DNA from 2 places in the Kitasatospora sp. NPDC049258 genome. Region 1 is predicted to be linked to the other one. Evidence: predicted binding sites of a transcription regulator. Region 1 holds the regulator's gene; the other holds the start of a gene.

The links. Region 1 encodes HrcA, which represses chaperone genes, less so after heat shock. Its sites were predicted from a motif close to TTNGCACTCNGNNNNNCNGAGTGCNAA; they were not measured.
Region 2: AB0K43_RS15060 (FmdB family zinc ribbon protein) is a predicted target of HrcA. The motif match lies at 8,394-8,420, and genes of this name have one in related genera.

The regions. Positions count from the first base shown of each region.
Region 1 is NZ_JBFAQT010000019.1:117,252-131,657, forward strand. Features, by position in the region: gene AB0K43_RS18550 (EamA family transporter) at 1-270, shown strand, start outside; gene AB0K43_RS18555 (ABC transporter ATP-binding protein) at 246-2,144, opposite strand; gene AB0K43_RS18560 (ABC transporter ATP-binding protein) at 2,312-4,045, opposite strand; gene AB0K43_RS18565 (long-chain fatty acid--CoA ligase) at 4,346-6,244, shown strand; gene hemW (radical SAM family heme chaperone HemW) at 6,295-7,524, shown strand; gene AB0K43_RS18575 (hypothetical protein) at 7,564-9,021, opposite strand; gene AB0K43_RS18580 (DUF3097 domain-containing protein) at 9,138-9,986, opposite strand; gene AB0K43_RS18585 (hypothetical protein) at 10,078-10,662, opposite strand; gene htpX (zinc metalloprotease HtpX) at 10,733-11,653, opposite strand; gene hrcA (heat-inducible transcriptional repressor HrcA) at 11,885-12,964, shown strand; gene dnaJ (molecular chaperone DnaJ) at 13,037-14,179, shown strand; gene AB0K43_RS18605 (16S rRNA (uracil(1498)-N(3))-methyltransferase) at 14,313-14,406, shown strand, end outside.
Region 2 is NZ_JBFAQT010000014.1:152,450-166,855, reverse strand. Features, by position in the region: gene galU (UTP--glucose-1-phosphate uridylyltransferase GalU) at 1-411, opposite strand, end outside; gene AB0K43_RS15085 (GGDEF domain-containing protein) at 465-1,523, opposite strand; gene AB0K43_RS15080 (5-formyltetrahydrofolate cyclo-ligase) at 1,584-2,177, shown strand; gene AB0K43_RS15075 (penicillin acylase family protein) at 2,247-4,973, opposite strand; gene AB0K43_RS15070 (potassium/proton antiporter) at 5,182-6,669, shown strand; gene AB0K43_RS15065 (MFS transporter) at 6,979-8,295, shown strand; gene AB0K43_RS15060 (FmdB family zinc ribbon protein) at 8,445-8,786, shown strand; gene AB0K43_RS15055 (hypothetical protein) at 9,136-9,411, shown strand; partial or broken gene AB0K43_RS15050 (MscL family protein) at 9,476-9,571, shown strand; gene AB0K43_RS15045 (hypothetical protein) at 9,644-9,862, opposite strand; gene AB0K43_RS15040 (sigma-70 family RNA polymerase sigma factor) at 10,016-10,897, opposite strand; gene AB0K43_RS15035 (phosphatase PAP2 family protein) at 11,344-12,129, shown strand; gene murJ (murein biosynthesis integral membrane protein MurJ) at 12,523-14,406, shown strand, end outside.

The sequences.
Region 1 (14,406 bases):
CTGGCGTACTGGATCTGGTTCGCGGGTCTGGGCCGGCTGCCGGCCGCCTCGGCCGCCCTGCTCGGACTGCTCAGCCCGGTCTCGGCCGCGGTGATCGGCTGGGCCGCCCTCGGCCAGCACCTGACGGTGCTCCAACTGCTGGGCATGGCCGTCGCGCTCGGCTCCACCCTGCTCGGGCAGCCGCGCCCGGAACGGCCGAAGGGGGAGGCCGACGGCGTCGACCTCCCCCCGCTCACCCCGCGGACTCAGTCGACCTCGGCGACCGCCTGAGCGAACTGGGCCTGGTAGAGCCGGTGGTAGGCGCCCTGGGCGGTGATCAGCTCGTCGTGCGAGCCCTGCTCGACGATCGACCCGTCCTCCATCACCAGGATCACGTCCGCGTCCCGGATGGTGGAGAGCCGGTGGGCGATCACGAAGCTGGTCCGGCCGGTCCGCAGCCGGGCCATCGCGCGCTGGATCAGCACCTCGGTCCGGGTGTCCACCGAGCTGGTCGCCTCGTCCAGCACCAGGATGCTGGGCTGGGCCAGGAACGCCCGGGCGATGGTGATCAGCTGCTTCTCACCGGCGCTGACGTTGTTGCCCTCGTCGTCGATCACCGTGTCGTACCCCTCGGCGAGGGTGCGCACGAAGCGGTCGACGTGGGCCGCCTTCGCCGCCTCGACCACCTGCTCGCGGGTGGCGCCCTGGGCGCCGTACGCGATGTTGTCGGCGATCGAGCCGCCGAACAGCCAGGTGTCCTGGAGCACCATGCCGATCCCGGCCCGCAGGTCCTCCCGGGCCATCGCGGAGATGTCCACCCCGTCCAGGGTGATCCGGCCGCCGCTCACCTCGTAGAACCGCATCAGCAGGTTGACCAGGGTGGTCTTGCCGGCACCGGTCGGGCCGACGATGGCGACCGTGTGGCCGGGCTCGACCTTCAGCGACAGGCTCTCGATCAGCGGCTTGTCCGGGTCGTAGCGGAACGAGACGTCCTCGAAGGCGACCCGCCCGTGCAGCTCGGCCGGGCGCTGGGGCACGGCCGGCTCCGGGCTCTGCTCCGGGGCGTCGAGCAGTTCGAAGACCCGCTCGGCGGAGGCCACCCCGGACTGCACCAGGTTGGCCATCGAGGCGACCTGGGTGAGCGGCTGGCTGAACTGCCGGGAGTACTGGATGAAGGCCTGCACATCGCCGACGGTGAGCGCACCGCTCGCCACCCGCAGGCCGCCGACCACCGCGACCAGCACGTAGTTGAGGTTGCCGATCAGCATCATCGCGGGCTGGATGATCCCGGAGATGAACTGCGCCTTGAAGCTGGACTCGTAGAGGTCCTCGTTCTCCCGGCGGAAGATCTCGGCGGCCTCCTTCTGCCGGCCGAAGACCTTGACCAGCGCGTGGCCGGTGTACATCTCCTCGATGTGCGCGTTCAGCTTGCCGGTGGTCCGCCACTGCGCGACGAACTGCGGCTGTGCCCGCTTGCCGACCCGGGTCGCCACGACCACCGACAGCGGGACGGAGATCAGCGCGATCAGCGCCAGCAGCCAGGAGATCCAGAACATCATCGCCAGCACGCCGACGATGGTCAGCAGCGAGTTCACCACCTGGCCCATGGTCTGCTGCATGGACTGGCCGATGTTGTCGATGTCGTTGGTGACCCGGCTGAGCACCTCGCCGCGGGACTGCTTGTCGAAGTAGCTCAGCGGCAGCCGGGAGATCTTCGTCTCGACCTCCTGGCGGAGGTCGAAGACCGTCCGCTGGATCGCCTTGGTGGCCAGCCGGCCCTGGACGATGCCGAACACCGCGGAGGCCAGGTAGATCGCCAGCACCCAGAGCAGCACGGTGCCGATGGCGTCGAAGTCCATCCCCCGGCCGGGGGTGAAGTCGACGGTGGAGAGCACGTCGGCGATGCCGCCGTCGCCCGCCGCGCGCTTGGCCGCGATCACCTGCTCGCGGGTCGGCCCGGCCGGGATCGCCTTGCCGACCACGCCCGCGGTGATCAGGTCGGTGGCCCGGCCGAGGATTTTCGGGCCGACCACGGCGCAGCCGATGCTGACGGTGCCCAGCGCCAGCACGCCGTAGAGCAGTGCCCGCTGCGGGCGGAGCAGCGCCAGCAGGCGGCGGCCGGAGCCCTTGAAGTCCATCGACTTCTCGGCGCCCTGGGCACCCATGAACCGGCCGGGGCCGGGGCCGCCGCGCCGGGCGGCCGCCTCCTGGGAGCCGCTGACCGTGCCGTCGACCTTGCTGTCGACCTTGCCGGCGGCCGGACCGGCGGCTTTGCCGTCGGCCGGCCTCTCGTTCGCGGGGCCGCCGGTCGCGGGGCCCTGCTTCGCGGTGGTCACGCCGCCTCCTGCTCGGTGAGCTGGGAGAGCACGATCTCCCGGTACGTCGGGTTGTCGGCCATCAGCTCGTGATGGGTGCCGCTGCCGACCACCGCGCCCTCGTCGAGCACGATGATCCGGTCCGCGTCGCGGATGGTGGAGACCCGCTGGGCGACGATGACCACCGTGGCGTCCGCGGTCTCCGCGGCCAGCGCCCGGCGCAGCCTGGCGTCGGTCGCGTAGTCGAGGGCCGAGAAGGAGTCGTCGAACAGATAGATCTCGGGCCGGCGGACCAGCGCCCGGGCGATCGCCAGGCGCTGGCGCTGGCCGCCGGAGACGTTCGAGCCGCCCTGCGAGATCGGGGCGTCGAGGCCCTCGTCGAGGCCCTGCACGAAGTCCTTGGCCTGCGCGGTCTCCAGCGCCTGCCAGAGCTCCTCGTCGGTGGCCTCGGGCCGGCCGTAGCGGAGGTTGGAGGCGACCGTGCCGGTGAACAGGTACGGCTTCTGCGGGACCAGGCCGATCACCTCGGCCAGCCGCTCGGGGGCGACCTCGCGGACGTCCACGCCGTTCACCAGGACCTGGCCGCCGGTGGCGTCGAACAGCCGGGGGATCAGGCCGAGCAGGGTGGACTTGCCGCTGCCGGTGGAGCCGATCACGGCGGTGGTCTCGCCGGGGCGCGCGCTGATGTCGATGCCGCGCAGCACCGGGGCCTCGGCGCCCGGGAAGCGGAACTCCACGCCGCGCAGTTCGAGGTGGCCGTGCGAGCGCAGCTCGGTGACCGGGGCGAGGGGCGGGACCACGCTGGACTCGGTGGCCAGCACCTCCTGGATCCGCTCGGCGCAGACCTCGGCCCGCGGGACCATCATGAACATGAAGGTGGCCATCATGACGCTCATCAGGATCTGCATCAGGTAGGACAGGAACGCGCCCAGCGCGCCGACCTGCATCGCGCCGCTGTCGATCCGGTGCGCGCCGAACCAGAGCACGGCGATGCTGGAGAGGTTCACCACGGCCATCACGGCCGGGAACATGAACGAGAGCAGCCGGCCGACCTTGAGCGAGACGTCGGCGAGCTCCTCGTTGGCGGTGCCGAACCGCTGCTGCTCGTGGCCGTCCTTGACGAAGGCGCGGATCACCCGGATGCCGGTGATCTGCTCGCGCAGGATCCGGTTCACCCCGTCGATCCGGGTCTGCATGCCGCGGAACTGCGGACGCAGCCGGCGGATCAGGATCACCACCACGGCGCCGAGCAGCGGGATCACCAGCAGCAGCAGGCCGGACAGCGGCACGTCCAGGTTGAGCGCCATGATCACGCCGCCGACGCACATGATCGGCGCGGCCACCATCAGCGTGAAGGCCAGCATGGTGAGCATCTGGACCTGCTGGACGTCGTTGGTGGTGCGGGTGATCAGCGAGGGGGCGCCGAACTGGCCCAGCTCGCGGGCCGAGAAGCTCTGCACCCGGTCGAAGACGGCGGCGCGGATGTCCTTGCCGACCGCCATCGCGGTGCGGGCCGCGTAGTAGACGGCCCCGATCGAGCAGACCACCTGGGCCAGCGAGACGACGATCATCGCGCCGCCGATCCGCAGGATGTAGCCGGTGTCGCCCTTGAGCACACCGTCGTCGATGATGTCGGCGTTCAGCGTGGGCAGGTACAGCATGCCGATGGTGGAGATGAGTTGGAGCAGGACGAGTAGGAAGATCGGTCGGGAGTAGGGCCGCAGATGGGCCCGGAGCAGTCTGATGAGCACCGTGACACTCTCGTCGTCGCCGGGATGTCGCGCATCCCCGTTTTTGATTCCGTACCGCAAGCGTCCGGCCTCTTCGGCGTCGAACCTGCGGGCTTGTACAGTCCTTTGCACTGCCGGTCCGCGGGCGTGCCACCCGCCGTGACCCCCTTACGGAACGGCCCCGTACCCCCTAGGCTGCTGATTGCTGTCTTGTTACTCGCGGGTTAATAAGCTCACCGGGTCAACGGGACGGCCGACGCGGCTGCCCCCCACAACCGCCGTCCACTCCACCCTTGGCCACCCGCCCCCCGGAGGTCCTCGTTGAGCAGCGTGCAGTCCATGATCGAGCGGCGTCCGCCCTCCGTGGCCCACCTTTTCCTCAGCAGGGTAGAGGCCACGCCCGACCATGAGGCCTACCGGTACCCCGTCCCGGTGGACGAGCACGCGGCGGACGGCGCTCCCGGCGCCGAGCAGTGGCGCTCGCTCACCTGGGCGCAGACCTCGGCCCGGGTCACGGCCGTGGCCGCCGGCCTGATGTCGCTGGGCATCGGCTCCGAGGACCGGGTCGCGATCTCCTCGGCCACCAGGATCGAGTGGATCCTCGCCGACCTCGGCAACATGTGCGCGGGCGCCGCCACCACCACCGTCTACCCCAGCACCAACGCGGACGAGTCGGCCTTCATCCTGGCCAACGCGGGTTGTCGGGCGATGTTCGCGGAGAACCGGGCCCAGCTCGCCAAGGCCGTCGCCGAGCGGGACAAGCTGCCCGCGCTGGAGTACGTCGTGCTGTTCGACGCCCCGGCCGAGCCGGTGGACGCGGCCGGGCTGACCGTGCTCTCGCTGGCCGAGCTGGAGGAGCGCGGCGCGGCGTACCTGACCGAGCACCCCGACGCGGTCGAGAAGGCGGTCGAGGCGATCGACAAGGAGCAGCTGGCCACCCTGATCTACACCTCCGGCACCACCGGTCGCCCCAAGGGGGTGCGCCTGGTGCACGACTGCTGGGCGTACGAGGGCGTGGCGCAGCAGGAGAGCGGTCTGCTGCGCTCCGAGGACGTGCAGTTCATGTGGCTCCCGCTGTCCCACGTGTTCGGCAAGACCCTGATCTCCGGCCAGATCGCGACCGGCCACGTGATGGCGGTGGACGGCCGGGTGGACCGGATCATCCACAACCTGCCGGTGATCCGACCGACCCTGATGGCCTCCGCGCCCCGGATCTTCGAGAAGGTCTACAACGGGATAGCGGGCAAGGCGAGGGCCGAGGGCGGCGCCAAGTACAAGATCTTCCAGTGGGCCGCCGGGGTGGCCCGGGAGTACGCCCGCACCACCCAGGCCAACCGGGTCGCCAACGGCCGGGACAGCGCCCCGCTCGGCCTGCGGGTCCAGCACGCGGTCGCCGACAAGCTGGTCTACGCCAAGATCCGGGCGGCCTTCGGCGGCCGGCTGCGCGGCTCGGTCTCCGGCAGCGCCGCGCTCGCGCCCGAGATCGGCTACTTCTTCGCCGGCGCCGGCGTGCCGGTGCTGGAGGGCTACGGCCTCACCGAGACCTCGGCCGGCTCCACGGTGAACCGCGCGGAGGACTTCCGGGTCGGCACGGTCGGCACCCCGCTGCCCGGCACCGAGGTGCGGATCGCCGAGGACGGCGAGATCCTGCTGCGCGGCCCCGGCGTGATGCGCGGCTACCACAACCTGCCCGAGCAGACCGCCGAGGTGCTGGAGCCGGACGGCTGGTTCCACACCGGTGACATCGGCGAGCTCGGCCCGGACGGCTACCTGCGGATCACCGACCGCAAGAAGGACATGTTCAAGACCTCGGGCGGCAAGTACGTCGCGCCCAGCGAGGTGGAGGGCAAGTTCAAGGCGATCTGCCCGTTCGTCTCCAACGTCCTGGTGATCGGCAACGGCCGCAACTACTGCACCGCGCTGATCGGCCTGGACGAGGCCGTCATCATGCCGTGGGCGGCCGAGCACGGCCTGGCCGGCAAGTCCTACGCCGAGGTGGTCGCCGACCCGCAGGCGCACGCGCTGATCGAGGGCTTCGTGCAGCGCCTCAACGGCGAGCTCCAGCGCTGGCAGACGATCAAGAAGTTCACCCTGCTCCCGCGCGACCTGGACATCGAGCACGGCGAGCTCACGCCGAGCCTGAAGATCAAGCGCCCGGTGGTCGAGAAGACCTACGCGGACGCGGTCACCGAGATGTACGCGGGCACCAACGAGGCGTGACGTCACCGGTCCCGCACGGCCCCGCCCGGGCCGTGCGGGACAATGGACCAATGCCCTCCGCACTCCCCGACGGCGAACCCGTGCCGTCCGACGGTTCCCTGCCCGCCCACGCCCTGGCCGGGCTGGGTGAGCGGCCCTTCGGCTTCTACGTGCACGTGCCGTACTGCGCCACCCGCTGCGGCTACTGCGACTTCAACACCTACACCGCCACCGAGCTGCGCTCGGCCGGCACGGTGGCCTCGCAGGAGACCTACGCCGACAACCTGGTGGCCGAGGTGCGCCTGGCCCGCCGGGTGCTCGGCGAGGCCGAGCTGCCGGTGCGCACGGTCTTCCTCGGCGGCGGCACCCCGACCCTGCTGCCCGCCCGCGACCTGGTGAAGATGCTGGGCGCGATCCGGACGGAGTTCGGGCTCGCCCCCGACGCCGAGGTCACCACCGAGGCCAACCCGGAGTCGGTCGACCCGGCGTACCTCGCCGAGCTGCGCGAGGGCGGCTTCAACCGGATCTCCTTCGGGATGCAGAGCGCCCGCCCGCACGTGCTGGCGCTGCTCGACCGGCACCACACCCCGGGCCGTCCGGAGGCCTGCGTGGCCGAGGCGCGCGCGGCCGGCTTCGACCACGTCAACCTGGACCTGATCTACGGCACCCCCGGCGAGTCCGACGACGACTGGCGGGCCTCGCTGGAGGCGGCCGTCGGCGCCGGGCCCGACCACGTCTCGGCCTACTCGCTGATCGTCGAGGACGGCACCAAGCTGGCCGCCCGGGTCAAGCGCGGCGAGCTGCCGATGATCGACGACGATGTGCACGCCGACCGTTACCTGATCGCCGAGGAAGCCCTCGCCGCGGCCGGCTACTCCTGGTACGAGGTCTCCAACTGGGCCACCACCGAGGCCGGCCGCTGCAAGCACAACGAGCTGTACTGGACCGGCGGCGACTGGTGGGGCGCCGGCCCCGGCGCGCACAGCCACGTCGGCGGGGTGCGCTGGTGGAACGCCAAGCACCCCGCCGCGTACGCCCAGGCGCTCGCCGAGGGCCGCACCCCGGCGCTCGGCCGCGAGCTGCTGGCCGGCGAGGACCGCCGGGTCGAGCGGATCCTGCTGGAACTGCGGCTGGTGGACGGCTGCCCGCTCACCCTGCTCAGCGCGGACGGCCTGCGGGCCGCCGACCGGGCGCTGGCAAACGGCCTGCTGGACCCGGCCGCCCATGCGGACGGCCGGGCCGCGCTCACTCTCCGCGGCCGGCTGCTGGCCGACGGGGTGGTCCGGGACCTGGTGGACTGAGCCGCCGCCGGCGGATCCGGCGGCGGCCCGGGCCGCGTGCTACCGCGTGGTGGGCGGGGCGGAGGCCGCCAGCGTCTTCAGCGGCCACTCGCGGTGGAAGGCGGGCAGCGGGATCCGGCCCTCGACCACCGGGGTGCCGAAGATCTTCAGGTGGGCCAGCAGCGCACCGGTCAGGTCGACGCCGCCGTACAGGGCGAGCGTGCCCTGGGCCTGGGTGAGGCCGTGGGCCGAGTCGAAGGCGACCGAGCCCTCGGCGGTGGCCCGCAGGTACGGCTCGACCACGGCCTCGATGCCCACGGCGCCGTACAGTCCGACGCTCACCTGGGCGCCGAGGCCCGCGCGCACCTCGGCCTTGCCGCCGAGCCGGGCCCGGACCGGTGAGACCTTGGTGTCGTCCGCCGCGGTGACCGGGCTCCAGCCGCGGTCACCCGCGTAGTCGGCGTTGACGTGCCAGGAGCCGTCGAACTCCTGCTCCACCGCCACCGAGACCTTGCCGTCGGCGCTGATCTCCAGGTAGCAGGTCAGGCCCAGGTTCACCACGACCGGCAGGCCGGCGACGGTGAGCACCGGGTCGGCGTGCAGCTCGGCGAGCGGGACCTTCACCGGCGTGCCCGTGCCCTTGGCCAGCTCGCCCTCCACCCGCCACTGGGCGTGCGCGTCCAGGTCGAAGCCGACCGAGGCCGTCCGCGGGGCGCCGACCCGGGCGCCGTGGTAGGCGAAGTGCACGGCGGGGTGCAGCCGGAGCGAGCCCGAGGCCTGCGCGGTGGCGCCGCCGGGCAGCGGGATCGGGGCCTGGACATCCAGCTGAAGGGTGCCGGAGGCGTCCGCGGTGGCCCCGCCGCCGTTCGCGCCGAAGGACAGCTTCACGTCCTTGACCAGCGGCTTGACCGAGAGGGCGTGCGGATCCACCGGGACCCGGCCGTCCGCCTCGGCGGTGCCGAGCAGCTCGGGGAGGGTGGCCGGGCGGGTGTCGGCGCGGACCGTGCCGTCCGTGCCCGGCTGCACCGAGGTGACCGCGAGCAGGGCGCCCTGCGGCGCGGCGGGTGTCGGCGGGCTGGCGATGAGCTGGCCGGCCCGCACCGGCTCGGGCGCCGGGCTCGCGGTGGCCGGGGCGGTCGGGGTCGGCGTCCCGCCCTTGCTCGCGGTGGGCGCGGTGGCGGTGGGGGAGGCCGGCCCCGGGTCGGCGGCCAGCACGGCCGAGCCGGTGGCCGGGTCGTAGGCGGCCAGCCGGACACTGCGGGCGGCCGGCGCCGCGGCGGGCCCCGAGGGGCTCGGGGTCACCACGGCGGTCCGCTGCGGACCGGGCTGGGCGGCGGTGACCACCAGGGCCTGGCCGGCGGCCTGCTGGGTGGCCCCGGCCGGCGCCGGGGCGGTGGGCGTGGCGGCGGCCGCGGCGTCCGCCGACGGCCGCGCGGCCGGGCCGGCGCAGGCGGCGGCGCCGAGCAGGACGGCCAGCGCAAGGGCGGGCAGCCGGAACGTACGGATGGAGTTGGTCAACGGATCCCCTTCGACGCGCGGCGCAGAGCGGGGCCGCGCGGAAACACCGGAAGCAGGCGACCCCGGAAGCGGGGCCGCCTGCGTGATGTTACTGACGGGTTATCAGCTTGTCGAAATCATGCCAAAGGGCGGTCGGTCGACTGATCCGCCGTCACGAAGTCGATCAGCTCCTCGACCCGGCCGAGCAGTGCCGGGTCGAGGTCGCGGTAGGAGTTCACCGAGGCCAGGATCCGCTTCCAGGCCGCGGGGGTGTCCACCGGCCAGCCGAGCCGGCGGCAGACGCCCTCCTTCCAGCTCTCCCCGCGCGGCACCTCGGGCCAGCCGGGGATGCCCACGCTGGACGGTTTCACGGCCTGCCAGACGTCGATGTACGGGTGGCCCACCACCAGCACCGAGTCACCGGTCACCCGGCCGGCGATCCGGTGCTCCTTGGTGCCCGGCAGCAGGTGGTCGACCAGCACGCCGAGGCGCCGGCCCGGGCCCGGCCCGAACTCCGCGACGATCGCCGGCAGGTCGTCGATCCCCTCCAGGTACTCCACCACCACGCCCTCGATCCGCAGGTCGTCGCCCCAGACCCGCTCGACCAGCTCCGCGTCGTGCCGCCCCTCCACGTAGATCCGCGACCCGCGGGCCACCCGGGCCCGGGCGCCGGGCACCGCGACCGAGCCGGAGGCCGTCACCCCGGGCCCGCGTGCGGGGGCCGGCCCGCTCGGCCGTACCAGCGTCACCACCCGGCCCTCCAGCAGGAAGCCACGCGGGGTCAGCGGGAACACCCGCCGCTTGCCGAAGCGGTCCTCCAGGGTCACCGTCACGCCCTCGGCGGTCTTCTCGCAGCGCACCACCGCGCCGCAGAAGCCGGTGCCGGCCTCCTCGACCACCAGGTCGCGCTCGGCCGCCACCTCGGGGGCGGGCTGCTGCCGCTTCCACGGCGGGGTCAGATCCGGTCCGTACTGCCTGCTGCGCATGCCCGGACTATACGAAATCCGACCGACCGTCAGCCTCCGGGCCGGCCGGTCGGGGTGCTCGCGGCCCGGGTGCTCGCGGCCGGGGCGTTGCTCACAGCCCGGGCGCGCCCCAGACCGGGAACCAACGGCTGAGGTCCTGCTCCAGCCGCAGGTCGTTGCCGAGCATCGCCCGCACCTGCAGCTCCAGCGGGCTGTTGCGCTTCTCGCCGCCGCTCGGCATCGGGGCGAACGGGTAGAAGGCGCCGCGCTTGTACAGGTACACCAGGGCCAGCGGCTGCCCGGCCTCGTTTCGGAAGCCGACCAGGGAGCAGAGCAACTGCGGGCCGAAGCCGTTGCCCTCCAGCTCGCTGTTGACCGCGTGCAGGTCGTTCACCAGCTCCGGGAGCTGCTCGGGCGAGTGCCGGGCGAGCAGCCAGGAGTACCCGTAGGCGTCCTGCGAGGCCTCCACCGGCACGCCGCCGCTCGGGGTGTCGGCGTCCAGCAGCGCCCGGACCTGCCGCTCCACCTCGGCGAAGGCGCCGCCCTCGACCGCCGCGAAGCAGACCGAACCGAGGCCGGTCGGCCGGAACCCGGCGGCCGCCTCCAGGGTCAGGGCCGCCGAGGGCACGCCGAACAGCTGGTCGAGATCCGGCTTGACCGGCTTGCTACGGCCGAGCAGGGCGTCCAGGAATCCCACGTCGAGCTCCTCGGGTCGATACGGCGGCCGGTCGATACGGCGGTGGGTCGATACGCGGCGGGCCGGCGTCTCAGTGGCCGAGCTCGCCGGAGATCTTCGCCAGCTGGGCCAGCCGCTGCTCCAGCGAAGGGTGGGTGGAGAACAGCTGGGTGGCGGCGTCCCGGGCGCTCAGCGCGGGGGCGAAGTAGAAGGCGTTGTACGGCTGCGCCTGGCGCAGGTCCTTGCTGGGGATGGCGGCGATCTGCCCGGTCACCTTGGTGAGCGCCGAGGCCAGCGCGCTCGGCCGGCCGGTCAGCTGGGCGGCCGCCCGGTCGGCGGCCAGCTCCCGGTAGCGGGAGAGCAGCCGGGTGAGCAGGAAGCTGAGCGCGTAGACCACCATGCTGGCCAGCGGGATGATGATCATGGCGATGGCCGCGTTGCTGTCGTTGCTGTTGCGGTTGCCGCCCATCATTCCGCCGTAGAGGGCGATCCTGGTCATCGCACCGGCCAGCACGCCGAGGAAGCCGGCGATGGTCATCACCGCCACGTCCCGGTGCGCGACGTGCGAGAGCTCGTGGGCGAGCACGCCCTCCAGCTCCTCCGGATCCAGCCGGCGCAGCAGCCCGGTGGTGACGCACACCACGGACTTCTCCGGTTTGCGGCCGGTGGCGAAGGCGTTCGGCATGTCGTTGACGGCCACCGCCACCCGGGGTTTGGGCATGTCGGCCAGCGCGCAGAGCCGGTCGATGGTGCCGTGCAGCTGCGGGTACTGCTCGGCGGTGACCTCGTGGGCGCCCATCGCCCGCTCGGTGATCTTGTCGCTGAACCAGAACTGGGCCACGAACAGCCCGCCGGAGATCAGGACGATCAGCGGCCAGGCCCCGCGCAGCAGGACGATCAGCAGCCCGGTGAAGCCCACGTAGACCAGGCCGATGAGGAACATCGTGGTGACCATCCGACCGGTCAGCCCCCGATCGGGGGCGAACCGGGAGTGCTGCCCTGAAGTCGACATCGCCACTCCCTCGCTCTCGCGCTCGCCTCCGATGCTGCCACTCGGGGCGGCCCCGAGCACCACACATCGCCTGCGCCGCCCCGGCGATGCGGGAAGGATCACCGGGGCGGCCCGTTCCTGCCGTCGGAGCAGGGCCTTACACTGGCTGGTAAGGTCCTGGCACTCTGCCTGCCGGAGTGCCAGATATCGGACACTCAACAGCTCAACGGACGAAGACGGAGGTGCGTGCCCATGGTCGACGAGCCCCGTTCCGTCGAACCGGCCCGCGCGGTGGAGACCCGCCCCGTCGGCCGTCCGCTGGACGACCGCAGGCTGGCGGTGCTGCGGGCGATCGTCCAGGACTACGTGGGCACCGAGGAGCCGGTCGGCTCCAAGGCCCTGGTCGAGCGGCACAGCCTGGGCGTCTCGCCGGCCACCGTGCGCAACGACATGGCGGCGCTGGAGGAGGAGGGCTTCATCCAGCAGCCCCACACCAGCGCGGGCCGGATCCCCACCGACAAGGGGTACCGGCTGTTCGTCGACCGGCTGGCCGAGGTCAAGCCGATGAGCAGCCCCGAGCGCCGGGCGATCCGGCACTTCCTGGAGGGCGCGGTCGACCTGGACGACGTGGTGGCCCGTACGGTGCGGCTGCTGGCGCAGCTCACCCGGCAGGTCGCCGTGGTCCAGTACCCCTCGCTGACCAGGTCCACCGTCCGGCACATCGAGCTGGTCCAGCTGACCCCGGCCAAGGTGATGCTGGTCCTGATCACCAACACCGGCCGGGTCGAGCAGCGGCTCGTGGACTGCCCGGGCGCGGTCGGCGACACCGTCCTGGCGGACCTGCGGGCCAAGCTGAACGCCCGGGCCGGCGGCCGGCCGCTGCCCGAGGTGCCGGTGGCGCTGGAGGACCTCCCGGCCGCGTTCGAGCCGGCCGAGCGGGCGACCGTCAGCACGGTGCTGGCCACCCTGTTCGAGACGCTGGCCGAGCAGAACGAGGAGCGGATCATGCTGGCGGGCACCGCCAACCTGACCCGCTTCGGACATGACTTCCCGCTGACCATCCAGCCGGTGCTGGAGGCACTGGAGGAGCAGGTGGTGCTGCTGCGCCTGCTGGGTGAGACCGCGGACGCCGCGATGACGGTCCGGATCGGCCACGAGAACGCCTACGAGGGGCTCAATTCCACCTCGGTGGTCTCGGTCGGTTACGGTTCGGGCGACCAGAGCGTGGCAAAGCTCGGGGTGATCGGTCCGACCCGGATGGATTACCCGGGCACAATGGGGGCGGTGCGAGCGGTGGCACGGTACGTCGGCCAGATCCTGGCCGAGTCGTAGGACACGACGCGCCGCAGGCCGGCGCGCAGCAGTCGCAAGCACTTCTAGAGGCGGAACAAACCGGAGCATTTGGTGGCCACGGACTACTACGCGGTACTCGGCGTCCGACGTGACGCGGGTCAGGACGAGATCAAGAAGGCGTTCCGACGTCTCGCGCGCGAACTGCACCCGGACGTCAACCCGGACCCGAAGACGCAGGAGCGGTTCAAGGAGATCAACGCCGCCTACGAGGTGCTCTCCGACCCCGCTAAGCGGCAGGTCTACGACCTCGGTGGCGACCCGCTGTCGCCGAACGGCGGCGGAGGCGGCGGCGCGGGCGGCTTCGGCGCGGCCGGGTTCGGCTTCTCCGACATCATGGACGCCTTCTTCGGCGCCGCCGGCGGCCAGCGCGGACCGCGCTCGCGCACCCGGCGCGGCCAGGACGCCATGATCCGCCTGGAGATCACCCTGGAGGAGGCCGCTTTCGGCACCACCAAGGAACTCCAGGTCGACACCGCCGTCACCTGCACCACCTGCAGCGGCGAGGGCGCGGCCCCCGGCACCTCCGCGCAGACCTGTGACATGTGCCGCGGCAAGGGCGAGGTCTCCCAGGTCACCCGGTCCTTCCTGGGCCAGGTCATGACCTCCCGGCCCTGCCCGCAGTGCCAGGGCTTCGGCACCGTGGTGCCGACCCCGTGCCCCGAGTGCGCCGGCGACGGCCGGGTGCGCGCCCGCCGGACCCTCACCGTCAAGATCCCGGCCGGTGTCGACAACGGCACCCGGATCCAGCTGGCCGGCGAGGGCGAGGTCGGCCCCGGCGGCGGCCCGGCCGGCGACCTGTACGTCGAGATCGCCGAGTCCACCCACCCCACCTTCCAGCGCCGCGGCGACGACCTGCACTGCACGGTCACCATCCCGATGACGGCGGCCTCGCTCGGCACCCAGGTGCCGCTGCAGACCCTGGACGGGCTGGAGGAGGTCGACATCCGGCCCGGCACCCAGTCCGGCCAGTCCATCCCGCTGCACGGGCGCGGCATCACGCACCTGCGCGGGGGCGGCCGGGGCGACCTGATAGTGCATGTCGAGGTGCAGACGCCCACCAAGCTCGACCCCGAGCAGGAGGACCTGCTGCGGCGGCTCGCCGTCCTGCGCGGCGAGGAGCGGCCGGCCGGCCACTTCGCGCCGGGGCAGCAGGGGCTGTTCTCCCGCCTGAAGGACGCGTTCAACGGGCGCTGAGGCCTGGCCCGCCGCCGTACCGAGCTCGATGGGTGGGTGGCACCGTCCGAACCGACGGTGCCACCCACCGACGCGTCCCGCCCCTCTCACGCCCCGGGCCCCGGGCGCCGTGGATCCACCGGAGGTTCGTCCCATGACCGCGCCCGTGTTCGTCGTCGAGGCCGCGAGGCTGGCCGCAGTCGCCCCCGGAGCGGTGGTGCGGCTGGACGGCCCCGAGGGCCGGCACG
Region 2 (14,406 bases), on a different contig from region 1:
GCCGAGCAGGACGGCGAACGGCTGGCCGGCCACGTGCTGTTCGGCGACCAGGACGGCGTGGCCGAGGCCCTTGGGGTCGCCCTGGCGCACGTAGTGCATGTTGGCGAGCTGGACGGACTCCTGGACCCGGCGCAGGCGGTCGTGGTCGCCCTTGCGGGTGAGCAACTCCTCCAGCTCGTACGCCCGGTCGAAGTGGTCCTCCAGAGCCCGCTTGTTGCGGCCGGTGACCATCAGTATGTCGGAGAGGCCGGCGGCGGAGGCCTCCTCGACGACGTACTGGATGGCGGGCTTGTCGACGACCGGCAGCATCTCCTTGGGAGTCGCCTTGGTCGCCGGCAGGAACCGGGTCCCCAACCCGGCTGCGGGCACGACAGCCTTGGTGATGGGGGTGCGGGCGTGCGTCTGTGTCATGCGGTGACCTTACTAAGGCGTGCTGGCGCCCAACTGAGAGTGATATGAACCGACTATGAAACCGTATCCCGCGCGGCCTCCGTAGCGGTGACCCGAGAGGGGCGGGCAGGGGCGGTGGGAGCCTTGCCTGCGCAGGTGGACACACTACCCGGCCCGCCGACCGCCCCCGGAACCATCAGGTGAGGGCTGCGAGGCGGTTGTGCGGCGGCCGCGTCGACAGCAGGTGCCGGGGCCGGCCCGGCCGGCTCCCCGGGGTGGCCGCCACGGGCCGGGGCCGCCCCGTCACCGGCAACCCCTTCGTGGACAACCGTTCCGTTGACATCCGCGCCGTCCGGCCGGCCGGACGCCGCATCCGCCACCTCGGCCACGCGCTCGGCCGCACCCTCGCGGTGGTGCCACTCGCCGCCGTGCCAGCGGTCGCCCCCGGCGGCGCGGGCCTCGCCCAGCGCCCGGTCGGCCGCCCGCAGCAGCAGCGCGGCGTGTCCGCCGTCCTCGGGCAGCACCGAGATGCCGATCGCGGCGGTGAGCCCGTTCCCCCCGGCCGAGCGCCGCGGGGCCGGGCCTGCCGGCGACCAGTCCAGCAACTGGTGGCGCCGTACCGCCCAGCAGAGCCGCTCGGCGACCTGGACCGCGCCTTGGGCCCCGGTGTCCGGCAGCAGCACCAGGAACTCCTCGCCGCCGTACCGGCCGAGGGTGTCCGAGCGGCGGATCTCGATGCTCAGCCGCTGCACCAGGTCGCGCAGGATGGCGTTGCCGCGGCCGCGGCCGTGCTCGGCCACGATCGCCTCGAAACCGGCGATCTCCAGCATCAGCAGGGCGAGCGGGCGCGGCCGGCCCTCGCCCTGCTCGGCCCGGCGGGAGCGCTCGATCTCGCGGTCCAGGGTGAGCTGGAGGTGCCGGTAGTTCCACACCCCGGTGAGCGGGTCGCAGGCCGCGGTGCGCTGCAACTCGGCGCACTCCTGCTCCAGTTCGGCGATCCGCCGGCTCAGCTCGGCCTCCCGGAGCGCCGCCCCCGCGGTGCTGCGCCGCAACCGCAGCCCGCACCAGCCGGCGGCCGCCAGCGCGGCCGCGCCGATCGGCGCCAGGGCCTCTACCAGGAGCGGGGTGGACATCGGCGGCCTTCCGCATGTCAGGCTCTGCTCACCGTGCCGGCGCCGAGCTGTGGAGATCCCTTGACTGCCAATCCTTTGTCCAACGACAAGGCCGGGCTGAGGTCACGGCTGCTGGCCCGGCGGCGGGCCCTGACGCCGGCCGAGCGGACCGCGGCCGCCGAGGCGCTGGCCGAGCACGCCGGCCGGCTGGCGGAGCCGGACGCCACCGTGGCGGCGTACGTGTCGGTCGGCGCCGAGCCGGGGACGGGGCCGCTGCTGGACGCGCTGCTGGCCCGCCGGGTCCGGGTGCTGCTCCCGGTGCTGCTGCCCGACAACGACCTGGACTGGGCCCGCTACACCGGCCCCGGGCAGCTGGCCCCGGCCTCCCGCGGCCTGCTGGAGCCGACCGGCCCGCGACTCGGCCCGGCGGCGGTGTGCTCGGCCCGGCTGGTGCTGCTGCCGGGCCTGGCGGTCGACCACCGGGGCATCCGGCTCGGGCGCGGCGGCGGCTCGTACGACCGGGTGCTGGCCCGGCTCGCGGCCGCCGGGGCCGAGCCGGACCTGGCCACCGTGCTGTACGACCACGAACTGCTGGCCCGGGTGCCGGCCGAACCGCACGACCTGCCGGTCCGGGCGGCGGTCACCCCCTCCGGGGTGGTCCGCTTCGCAGGCTGACCGGCGCCGACCCGGTGGCCGGCGCCGGTCGGCCCGGCAGCCGGGTCAGCGGGTCAGCGGGTCAGCGGGTCAGCCGGGCAGCAGGGTCATGGTGTGCTTGGCCGCCTTGCCCACCGCGTCCGGCGAGTACGCCCAGGTCAGCAGCTGGCCGTCCGCCCACAGCTGGGTCTGGTCGTTGTAGTTCGGGTGGAAGGCGTGGCCGGAGGCTCCGCCGACGTTGATCCACTGGGAGGCGTCGAAGTCACTCAGGTCGACCACCATCCGCATCGACGGGATCCAGTCGACCTGGTACCCGGCCGCCGCGTTCCAGCCCGCCGCGTCGACCGCCGCGGTGCCGCCGGAGAGCTGGTAGGGCCCCCGGTTGAGCAGCCGGTGGACCAGGCCGGAGGCGATCGAGGAGTTGTCGGTGCCGAGCGTCTGCTCCTTGAGGGTGAGCGTGTGCAGCCGCCCCCAGCTCCAGGTCTTTATGTCCTTGCCCAGCTGCGCCGTGAGGTCCTGGCGGGCGTCCTTCATGGCCTCGCCGAGCAGGCCGTCCAAGCCGTGCTGCTGGCGGTGGTTGGAGTCGATGTAGTCCCACCAGCCGTTGTCGGGCTTGCTGAGCAGCTGGCGGACCACCTCGGTCCAGCGGTCGCCGCCGTCCGGCTGGGCGTTGGCGGCCGCGCGGGTGCCGCACTCGGTGACCGCCTGGGTGGTGTTGCCGACGGCGCCCTCGGGCAGCGTGGCGTCCCGCTTCTGCCGGACCAGCAGGCAGTCCCCCTCGGCCCGCAGGCCGGCCGGGAACTTCTGCCCGAAGGCCAGGGTGAGCAGCTGGCGCCAGACCCCGTTGTAGTACGCGGCGGCGGCCGAGTCGGCGTCCTGCCGGAAGTTCCAGTCCTTGAGCAGGTCCTGGGCCTCGCGCACGTAGGGGTCGTCGACCTGGACCTTGAGCAGCAGCGGGACCAGGGTCTGCGCCATCACGCTGGTGTTGTCCAGCTGGATGGCCTGCATGTCGGTCGGGGAGATCTTGCCGCCGTTCTTCAGGCGGGAGTCGATCTGGTCGGAGATCTCCTTGGCCCGGGTGCCGTACTCCCAGTCCTTGGTCAGCAGGTACTTGTAGCCGGTGGGATCGATCACGGCCTGGTTGGCGGTGACGATGTAGCCGGCCGCGGGGTTGAAGCTGTACGGCAGGGCCTTGAAGGGGACGAAGTCCTTCTTCCAGCCGTAGGACGAATCCCAGCCCGGCGCCGGGTAGGTGCCGTCGCCCTTGGTCCGCTGCGGGATCATGCCGGGGGCCTGGTAGCCGATGTTGCCCTTGGTGTCGGCGTAGATCAGGTTCTGCGCGGGGACGGCGAAGTCGGCGGCGGCGGCCTGGAAGTCCGCCCAGCCGGCCGCCCGGTCGAGCTTGAAGACGGCGTCCATGGTCTGGCCCGGGACCAGCGCGGTCCACTGCAGCGCGACGCCGTAGCCGGCCGCGCGGTCCGGAGCGGCGTTGCCGACCGGGGCGTTCTGGCCGACGTGCTGCTGCTGGGTGCTCTGGTCGGAGATCAGCGGCAGCCCCTCCTGGGTGCTGCGCACGGTGATCGTCCGGTCCTCGCCGCCGGCGACCTTGATGGTCTCCTTGCGGGACTGGAACTTCTTCTCCTTGCCGTCCACCAGGTAGGTGTCCGGACCGGTGACCTTCTCCAGGTAGAGGTCGGTGACGTCGGCGCCGAGGTTGGTGAAGCCCCAGGAGATGTCCCTGTTGTGGCCGATCACCACGCCGGGCATGCCCGAGAAGGTGAAGCCCGCGGTGTCGTAGTTGCAGGTCGCGCTCACCGTGCGGCAGTGCAGCCCCATCTGGTACCAGATGGACGGCAGGCCGGGGCCCAGGTGCGGGTCGTTGGCCAGCAGCGGCTTGCCGGTGGTGGTGTGCTTGCCGTCGACCACCCAGGAGTTGGAGCCGATGCCCTGGCCCTGGCGGCCGAGCAGCTGCGGCATCGCGGAGATCTTGTCCGAGACGTCCTTGAGCAGGGCGTCGCTCGCGGCCCGGGCCTGCGTGGTGGCGCCGGCCGGTGCGGTGGCCCCGTCGGCCGGCTTGTAGCTGCCGTCGGCGGCGAGGGTGCCGGTCTTCACGATCGTGCCGTTGCGGGCGTAGGGGTAGTCCGGGTAGAGCTGGGAGATCTGGTCCGGCCCGAAGCTCTGCGAGAGCAGGGCGCGGTCGATCTCCTCCTGGAGGTTGCCGGAGAGGTTCCAGGCCATCGCCTTGAGCCAGGCCACCGAGTCGACCGGGTCCCACTTCTCGGGCTTGTAGTCGCCGTTCACGGCGCCGAGCAGGGTGTACTCCAGCGAGGCGTCCGACCCGCCCGGGTGCTCCTGGAGCCAGGCGTTCACGCCGTCCGCGTAGGCCTGCAGGTTCTTCTTGGTGTCCTCGGACAGCTTGGTGTCGTACTCCTGCTGCGCGACCTGGCGCCAGCCCATGGTCCGCAGGAAGCCGTCGGTCTCCACCTGGCCGGAACCGAACATTTCGGACAGCCGCCCGGCGGTGATGTGCCGGCGGACGTCCATCTCCCAGAAGCGGTCCTGGGCCTGGACGTAGCCCTGGGCCCGGAACAGGTCGGCGTCGGTGTCGGCGTAGAGCTGCGGGATGCCGTAGCCGTCCCGCTTGACGTCGACCGGGGCGGTCATCCCGGCCACCTTCACGGTGCCCTCGACGACGGGGAAGGAGGCGTGCACGGTGCGCACCCCCCAGTAGCCGCCGCCGGCCACGGCGCCGACCAGCAGCACGGCCAGCACGAGCACGATCAGGCGAGCGCGCCGGAACTTCTTCGAGCGGGACATCCGGATCCTTGGCTGGGGAGATTGCGGCCGTGACAGGTCACCACATTAGGGCGACTCAGGTGGCGCACGAACACGGGGGAGGCCCACGGTGGGGTCCTGGGGACGATACCGGGCAGGGCGGCGGAAATCCGAGATCAAAGATCAGGTAAAATGTTAGACTGAGTAACGATTCATCAGCTGCCCCCTCACATCACCGAGGTGCTCCTGCGTGACCGTCGACCAGCTGAACCAGTTCCTGCTCGAGTTCTCCGTGATCCTGCTGGTCGCGGTGGTCGCCGTGCGGATCTCCACCCGCTCCGGGCTGCCGAGCCTGTTGATCTACCTCGGCATCGGGGTCGCCCTCGGCCAGAACGGCCTGGGCGTCACCTTCAACAACGCCGAGCTCACCCAGGTCCTCGGCTATGCCGCGCTGGTGGTGATCCTGGCCGAGGGCGGCCTGAAGACCAACTGGAAGTCGATACGGCCGGTGATGCCGGCCGCCACCGCGCTGGCCACCGTCGGCGTCGCGGTCAGCGTCTTCGTCACCGCCGCCGGCGCGCACCTGCTGGTCGGCCTGGACTGGCGCACCAGCATGCTGCTCGGCGCGGTGGTCTCCTCCACCGACGCCGCGGCGGTCTTCTCGGTGTTGCGGATGGTGCCGCTGCCCGAGCGGCTGACCGGCCTGCTGGAGGCCGAGTCCGGCTTCAACGACGCCCCCGTGGTGATCCTGGTGGTCGCCTTCGCCACCGCCGGGCCGCTCGACCCCTGGTACGTCCTGGTCGGCACCATCCTGGCCGAGCTCGCGATCGGCGCCGCCGTCGGCTACGCGGTCGGCCGGATCGGCGCGTACGGGATCAAGCACGTCGCGCTGCCCTCCTCCGGCCTCTACCCGATCGCCGTGCTGGCCCTGGTGGTGCTCGCCTACGCCGGCGGCGCGCTGCTGCACGGCTCGGGCTTCCTGGCCGTGTACATCGCCTCGGTGATCCTCGGGAACAGCAAGCTCCCGCACGGACCGGCCGTCCGCGGCTTCGCCGACGGTCTGGCCTGGATCGGGCAGATCGGCATGTTCGTGGTGCTCGGCCTGCTGGTCACCCCCGAGACCATGCGGTCGGCGATAGTGCCCGCCCTGGTGGTCGGCGCGGTGCTGGTCTTCGTCGCCCGCCCGGCCTCGGTGTTCGCCACCATGACCCCGTTCCGGCTGCCCTGGCGCGAGCAGGCCCTGCTCAGCTGGGCCGGCCTGCGCGGCGCGGTGCCCATCGTGCTGGCCACCATCCCGCTGGTCGCCCAGGTGCCCCAGGCCCAGGAGCTGTTCAACGTCGTCTTCATCCTGGTCGTGGTCTTCACCCTGCTCCAGGGGCCGACCCTGCCGCTGGTCGCCCGCCGGCTGCGGATCGGCGAGGGTGCGCTCGGCCAGGACCTGGGGATCGAGTCGGCGCCGCTGGAGAAGCTGCACGGCCGGCTGCTCTCGGTCTCGCTCTCGGCCGGCTCCCGGATCTCCGGTGTCGAGGTCGGCGAGCTCCGGCTGCCCAAGGGCGCGGCGGTCACCCTGGTGGTGCGGGACGGTTCGAGCTTCGTACCCGAGCGGGCGACCGTGCTGCGGGCCGGGGACGAGCTGCTGGTGGTCACCACCGAGGAGGTCGGCGAGACGGCGGAGCGCCGGCTGCGCGCGGTCGACCGCGGCGGCAAGCTGGCCGGCTGGCTGGAGGGGCGGCGGTAGTCCCCGTCCGAGGGCAGGTATGTGCTGCTGTTCACCTTCCGTTGCCAGGTGGGGGTCGCCGGGACCGGCTAGTATGAAGGTGTATAAGCGTTGAATGACTGAACCACCCGCAACATCTGCCTGAAGCAGAGTTGGCGCGACCGCTCGGCGGCCGCGGTCCGCACTGAACTGCCTCAACCGGCCCCGCTTCCACGATCCGGCCGGACGGACCCGGTATCTACCCCGGTCGACGCGCGAGAGGACGACTCTCGGCGCCGTCGGGGCTCTCCCTGCCCTTGCCGCGCTACCAGGCAGCAGGAAGGACCGACCGTGACGGCCCGCCGAACGGTCGACAGCCCCACCGCCCCTGCCCGCACCGTCCCTGCCCGCGCCGGATACGGGGCGCTGCTGCGCACCCCCGGCGCCTGGACGTTCCTGGCGCCGGCGTTCGCCGCCCGGCTCCCCTACGCGATGCTCAGCCTGGGCATCATGCTGCTGGTCATCCGGACCAACGGCTCCTACGGCGTGGCCGGCGCCGTGGCGGCGACCGCCGCGGTCGCCCAGGCCCTGGTCGGCCCGCAGACCGGCCGGCTGGCCGACCGCTACGGCCAGGCCGCCGTCCTGCTGCCGAGCATCGCCCTGCACGCGCTGTCGGTCGGCGCCCTGATCGCGCTGGCCCTCGGCCACGCCCCGGTCTGGACGCTGTTCCTGGCCGCCGCCCCGGCCGGCGCCAGCGTGCCGCAGATCGGCGCGATGGTCCGGGCCCGCTGGGTCGGGCGGCTGTCCGACCGGCCGGCCATGCTGAACACGGCCTTCGCCTTCGAGTCGGTCACCGACGAGTTCACCTTCGTGGTCGGCCCGGTGCTGGCCACCGCGATCGCCACCCAGGTCAGCCCGGCGGCCGGGCTGATCGCCGAGGCCGCGCTCACCGTGCTCGGCGGGCTCGCGTTCGCCGCCCAGCGCCGTACCGCGCCCGCCCGGCACCCCCGGGTCGAGGGCGCGCAGCGCGTCTCCGCGCTGGCCTCCCCCGGCGTCCGGCTGCTGGCCGGCTCGTTCCTGGGCGTGGGCGCCGTCTTCGGCGCCATGCAGGTCTCGGTGACGGCGTTCACCGAGTCGGTCGGCCGGGGCGGCGCCAGCGGCACCGTCTACGGCATCTTCGCCGGCGGCTCGATGGTCGCCGGGGTGCTCTACGGTCTGATCGGCTGGAAGCGCTCGGCCCGGCAGCGGATGCTGTTCAGCTACGCGCTGCTGGTGGTCGGCTGCTCCACGCTGTGGGCGATGCCCGACCTGACCGCGCTGACCATCGCCGGGCTGTGCTGCGGCCTGGCCATCGCGCCGACCCTGATCACCGGGTACACCCTGGTCGAGACCCTGGTCGGCGACGGCGCCAAGACCGAGGCCTTCACCTGGCTGACCGGCGCGATCGGCCTGGGCCTCGCGATCGGCCAGACCGTCGCCGGCCAGCTGATCGACCAGCGCGGGCCCTCCGCCGGGTTCCTGGTGGCGCTCGTCGGCGCCGGTCTGGGCCTGGTCGCCCTGGTCTCGCTGCGGCGGCTGCTGGTCGCCCCCGGGGCGCGTAGCCGCACGGTCGCGCGCAGCGGCGGGATGGCTCCCAAGAGCGCCAAGATCGCGGCCGCGGAGGGCTGAGCACCGGCCCCGGCACGGGGCCCCGGTGGCGATCTGACACCCGGATCACATCCGGAGCGCTGGACTCGGCCCACGGAATACCGCATCATTGAACATCGTTAGCACTCATCAGGCCCGAGTGCCAGAGGGAAGTGCAGGAGGAAGAGCAAGTGCCCACGTACCAGTACCAGTGCACCGAGTGCGGGACCGGCCTGGAGGCGGTGCAGAAGTTCACCGACGACGCGCTGACCACGTGCCCCGAGTGCCAGGGGAAGCTCCGCAAGGTCTTCTCGGCCGTGGGTGTGGTCTTCAAGGGCTCGGGTTTCTACCGGACCGACAGCCGTTCGTCGTCCAGCAGCTCGGTGACCCCGGGGGCGTCGAGCTCCTCGTCCACCGGCTCGTCGACGCCCTCGGCGCCCGCCGCCGCCGGCTCCGGCAGCTCCTCCGGCTCCTCCAGTTCCTCGTCCTCGTCCTCCTCGTCGACGAAGGCGTCCGCGCCGGCCGCGAGCTGAGGCGGGGCGAGCAGGGGGTTTCCGGGTCGCACCCGGACCAGTACGCACCGAGGCCCGGTGGCGTCGCGCTTGCGCGGTGTCGCCGGGCCTTCGGCGTGCCGGGGCTGCTTCCGGCGTTCCCAGGTGTGCCGGGGGCTGCTTCCGGTCTGCCGGGGCTGGCGCCGGGGTGCCGGGGCTGCGTCAACGGGGGTGGCCGAGCCATCCGTCCGGGCTACCCGAGTTGTCCACATGGCCGGGTTGTCCACAGGAATTCGCGGGGGCATTCCGGGAACGGTCGGGTCGCCGCAGGCTGTGTCCCGCGGGTCCGCTCCTGGGCCCGCCGGATCCGGACCGAAGGCGGTGCCCGACCATGACCACGGCTGCCCACCTCACTGCCCCACCCCCGGCCCCCGCGGTGCCACCGCGGCAGGAGGTTCCCTTCTTCCCGCCGATTCGGCGTGGTGGTGGCGGTCGTCACCGGCTCCGGCAGACGGTCCGGCACCGGCCCGGGCTGTTGCTGGCCGGGCTGCTCGCCGCGGCGGCCGTGCTCTCGGGGCCGCTGCGGGGCGGGGCGCCGCCGCCGCAGGCCGTCCCGGGCGGCTCCGGGGTGGTCGGCGAGGTGCGCTGCACCGCCGGGCCGCCCTGAGGCGTCGACCGAGCGGCATGGAATTCACCCGCGACCGATCATGCCCGTCCCCGTTCGGGGCAGCATGAACGGCTTCAAGGAATTCCTGCTCCGTGGCAATGGCGTGGGCCTCGCCGTCGCGGTGGTCATCGGTGCCGCGTTCACCGGCGTCGTCAACGCCTTCGGCCGCCCCTGAGGCGTGCGCCGCGCTCTCCTTGGCCCTCCGGCCGCCCCGGCCGCCCCGGGGTGCCGCTCAGTCCCCGTGGTGGGGCGGCCGCTGGCTCAGGTACCAGTCCAGCCCGTGTCCGCCGCTCTCCCCGCCCCGGGGGCGCTCCCCCCAGCCCTGGTCGGTGTCATCGCTGGTCTGCCGGTCCAGCGGGTCGCCGAAGACCAGCTCGCGCCCAAGCACCGGCTGCTGCTTCCCGTTGCCGTCCTTCTCGCCGCTGCCGCCCTGCTCGCCCGGCTCGCTCATGCTGCCCAGCCTCCCGTCGCTCCCGTACCGCCATCGGCCCACCGTCAACCCCACCACGTCCACCCCACCACCAGCCTAGGCCGCGTAGCGGGCGGCCCCGGCACGGCCGAAGCCGCACCGGGGCCACCGGTCGATCCGTCGCGCCCGCCCTGGTCAGGCCGCCTCGAAGCCCGCGTGGTCGGCGATCTTCTTCAGCTCGGCCAGCGCGTGCTTCTCGATCTGCCGGATCCGCTCCCGGGTCAGCCCGTGCTGCTTGCCGACCTCGGTCAGTGTGCGCTCGCGGCCGTCCTCCATCCCGTAGCGGGAGCGGATTATCGAGGCCGTCCGGTCGTCCAGCCGGTCGATCAAGGTGTCCAGCTCCTCGCGCCGGAGCATGACCATCACGGCGTCCTCGGGGGAGACCGCGCCGGTGTCCTCCACCAGGTCGCCGAACTGGGTCTCGCCCTCGTCGTCGACCGACATGTTCAGGCTGACCGGGTCCCGCGCCCAGTCCAGCACGTCCTTGACGCGCTGCTCGCTGATGTCCAGCTCCGCACCGATCTCGGCCGGCTCCGGCTCGCGGCCGAGCTCCTTCGCCTTCTCCCGCTGCACCCGGCGGATCCGCCCCAGTTCCTCGACCAGGTGCACGGGCAGCCGGATCGTCCGCGACTGGTCGGCGATCGACCGGGTGATCGCCTGCCGGATCCACCACGTCGCGTACGTGGAGAACTTGAACCCCTTCGAGTAGTCGAACTTCTCGACCGCCCGGACCAGGCCCGCGTTGCCCTCCTGGATCAGATCCAGCAGGGGCAGACCACTGCGCGGGTAGCGCCGGGCCACGGCGACCACGAGTCGCAGATTGGAGCGGATGAAGACGTCCTTGGCGCGCTCGGCGTCGTCGGCTATGAGTTCCAGCTCCTCCCGCTTCACTCCCGCAGGGAGGGAACCCACCTCGAGCAGGTGCTGCGCATAGACGCCGGCCTCGATCCGGAGCGAGAGTTCGACCTCCTCGGCGGCGTCGAGCAGGGGCGTCCTGGCGATCTCGTCCAGGTACATGCCGACAAGGTCGCGGTCGGCCTCGAAGTTGGTCGGGCGGGCCGAGCGAGTCCGGTCGGCCCTGTCGCGAACGACGGCACGGGTGGCCATGCTTGCTCCCTTGCTGGTGTTGCCGGGTCTGCCTGCGTCTGCGCCGATCAGGGCAGATCGGCGCGGCGGGATCCTCGGGAGATCCCCACGGGGAGATCCACGGGCTCAAAGAGGTGCGGGCCTCACTGAGGCTCACACGTAACGATCCAACGCACAGAAATCGGACAACATTCCCAACTCACTCAGATTTTCCCCCGCCATGGAGTATCCTGCCCATTTTGCCCCCGATTCGATACCCAGCGTTATCAATCCTGCGCGCCATGCAATCGTCGAATCTGCGATAACTCGACACAAAAGATGCCGAATCGGGACTCACCCTGCGTCGGAAAGGCCGCCCCACCGGGAAGGTGACAGCCATGCAGCAGCCGATCGACGCGCTCTACCAGAGACAACGTCGCCGCCACGCCGAATGTGCCGCGCTGGCCGTCGGTGCCGCCGTGCTGTTCGCGCTGCTGCTCACCCTGGTGCTCGGCGACTGGGGCCCGCTGACCCGGCTCGACCACGCCTCGGTGGCCTCGCTGCACCGGTACGCCCGCCGGCACACCGTGTCGACGGCCGCCGTCCGGACCTTGGCCGATCTGGGCGGTCCGGTCACCATGCGGATCCTGTTGCTGCTCGTGGCCGCCTGGCTGCTGCGGCTGGGCGCCCGGACGCTGGCCGGGTGGGCCGCCGCCCTGGTGCTGACCGGGTGGCTGGCCGGCCGGCTGACGCAGCTCCTGATCGACCACCCGCGCCCGCACTTCCCCGACCCGATCGCGCGCGCCGCGGGCCCGTCCTTCCCGTCCGGGCCCGCGATGGCCTCCCTCATCACCTGTGCCGCGCTCGCCGCACTGCTGTGGCCGCGGGTGAACCGCGCCGGGCGGTACGCGGCCTGCACCCTGGCGGCCGCCCTGGTGCTCACCGTCGGCTGGAGCGGGATCGCACTCGGCCTGTACTGGCCGAGCGACGTGCTGGCCGGCTGGCTCGGCGCCGCGGCGGTGCTGGGCGGCGTGACGGCGGTGCTGGAGCTCTGGCACCCGGGCGCGCTGCTGCGGGACTCCCGCCGGGTCGAGTGGCGGACCCGGCCGCGGGTGCAGCGCGTCCTGGTACCCGAAGGGACGACCCGGCCGATCGAGGAGGGTCCACCGGACGAGGATTCCTGACGGGCGGTGAGGAAGATCACATCACGACAGGGGCAACCCGGGGAGGGGCTCGGAGCGTGGTCCAGCAAGCTGTTGACTTCCCGGCACGCCGCGACAAATCACCCAATACCGGGCAAACGCTCGCCAATCCAGCACACCGGCTGCTCAACTCCACCGAGCCATCGCCCGGGTGGCGCTCATCACCCGCGGCACCCGGCTCCCCAGTGCGTGCCGAATTGAGGCAGACTTCTCCGGCTGGGGTGCGGTCCGCACCCGGCACGGGGAGGCCCGGTCCGCGGTGGACCTGGCCGGCCTTGTCCGACAGGTCGACTCCGTACACCGACGTTTCGCCGGACGGGCGGCGCGGAATCGCTCCGCAGCGCCGCTTCCCAGGCACCGAGTGACGGGGGTCTGATGACCATGCACACGACGGACGGGTCCTTCGACCCGAACGCGTCCATCGACCCGCCCACCATGGCCCTGCGGATCCCCCTGCAGCCCTCCCCCGGCGCCCCGCCGATGCCCCCCGTGCCGCCCACGGTCCCTGCCCAGGGGCCCGCCCCGGCTCAGGCCCCGGCCGAGAAGCCGGCGACCTCGGCCGGCCGCAACGGCCTGATCATGGCGCTGGGCACGATGGCCTCGCGCGCGCTCGGCTTCGTCCGCAGCGCGATGATCGTCGCCGCGCTCGGTTCGGCCGGCCTCGGCGACTCGTTCAACATCGCCAACTCGCTCCCCAACGTCGTCTACATGATGCTCATGGGCGGCGTCCTGGCCTCGGTGTTCGTCCCGGAGCTGGTCCACGCGGCGCAGACCCACAAGGACGGCGGCGTCGCCTACACCGACCGGCTGCTGACCATCTGCGGCGTCGCACTGATCGTCCTGACCGTCGCCGCCTGGTGCGCCTCCCCCCTCATCGTGGACGCCTACTCGGGCTACCCCCCGGGTGTGAAGCGCGACCTGACCATCGCCTTCGCCCGCTTCTGCCTGCCGCAGATCTTCTTCTACGGCGTCTTCACGCTGTTCGGCCAGGTGCTCAACTCCCGCGACCGGTTCGGCGCGATGATGTGGACCCCGGTGCTCAACAACGTCGTGGCGATCGCGGTCTTCGGCCTCTACATGGTGATCGGCTCCAACGCCAAGACCGTGGACGCCGTGACCACCGCCGACGTGGTGCTCCTCGGCCTGGGCAGCACCCTCGGCATCGTCGTACAGGCCGTCGGCCTGCTGCCCTCGCTGCGCAGCTCCGGCTTCCGCTGGCATCCGCGGTTCGACTGGCGCGGCGCGGGGCTGGGCAGGCCGCTGCGGTCGGCCGCCTGGGCGCTGGCGCTGGTCGCCGTCACCCAGCTGTCCTTCGCGGTGATCAGCCAGCTGAGCGCCCGGGCCGGCGACCTCGCCGAGCACGCCCACCTGCCGATGGGGCTCGGCAACTTCGCCTACACCAACGCCTACCAGCTCTTCGTGGTCCCGCAGGGCGTGATCACCATCTCGCTGGTGACCGCCCTGCTGCCCGGCATGTCCCGGGCCGCCACCGCCGGCCGGTACAGCCAGATCGGCTCCGACTTGGCCGGCATGCTGCGCACCTCGGCCGCCATGATCGTCCCGGTCACCGTCCTGTTCGTGACCCTGGCCACCCAGATCACCGCGATCGCCTACCAGCACGGCAAGACCACCCCGGCGGACGCCTGGGTGATCGCCCAGGTGCTGATCGCCTTCGCGATCGGCCTGCCCGCGTTCTGCGCCCAGTACGCGCTGGCCCGCGGCTTCTACGCGATGGGCGACGCCCGCACCCCGTTCTGGCTGACCGTGGCGAGCACCGCGACCAACGCCGGACTCTCCGGCGTCGCGTACTGGCTGCTCGACCCGCGCTGGATCATCATCGGGATGGCCACCGCGCAGACCGTCGCCTGCGTCCTCAGCGTCGCGCTCACCGGCTGGGCCCTCGGCCGCCGCCTGCGGCAGGCGCCGAAGCCGGCCGTGCCGGCGCAGGCCGGCCCGGACGCGACGCTCACCCTCGGCACCCGCCGCTCCAAGCCCACCAGCGGCCTGGAGGGCGGCCGGGTGCTCACCCTGCACCTGGCGATCCTGCTGGCCTGCGTCCCGGGCGCGGTGGCGGCCCACTGGATCGCGGCCTGGTTCGGCCCCGGCACGTTCGGCAACCTGGCCGGCCTGCTGGCCGGCTCCGCGGCGGTGCTGCTCTCGCTGTTCGCACTGGCCCGCCCGCTCGGCGCGGGCGCCGCCGTGGCGCCGCTGGCGCGGAAGCTGCGCATCCCCTACCCCGAGCCGGTCACCGCTGCCAGC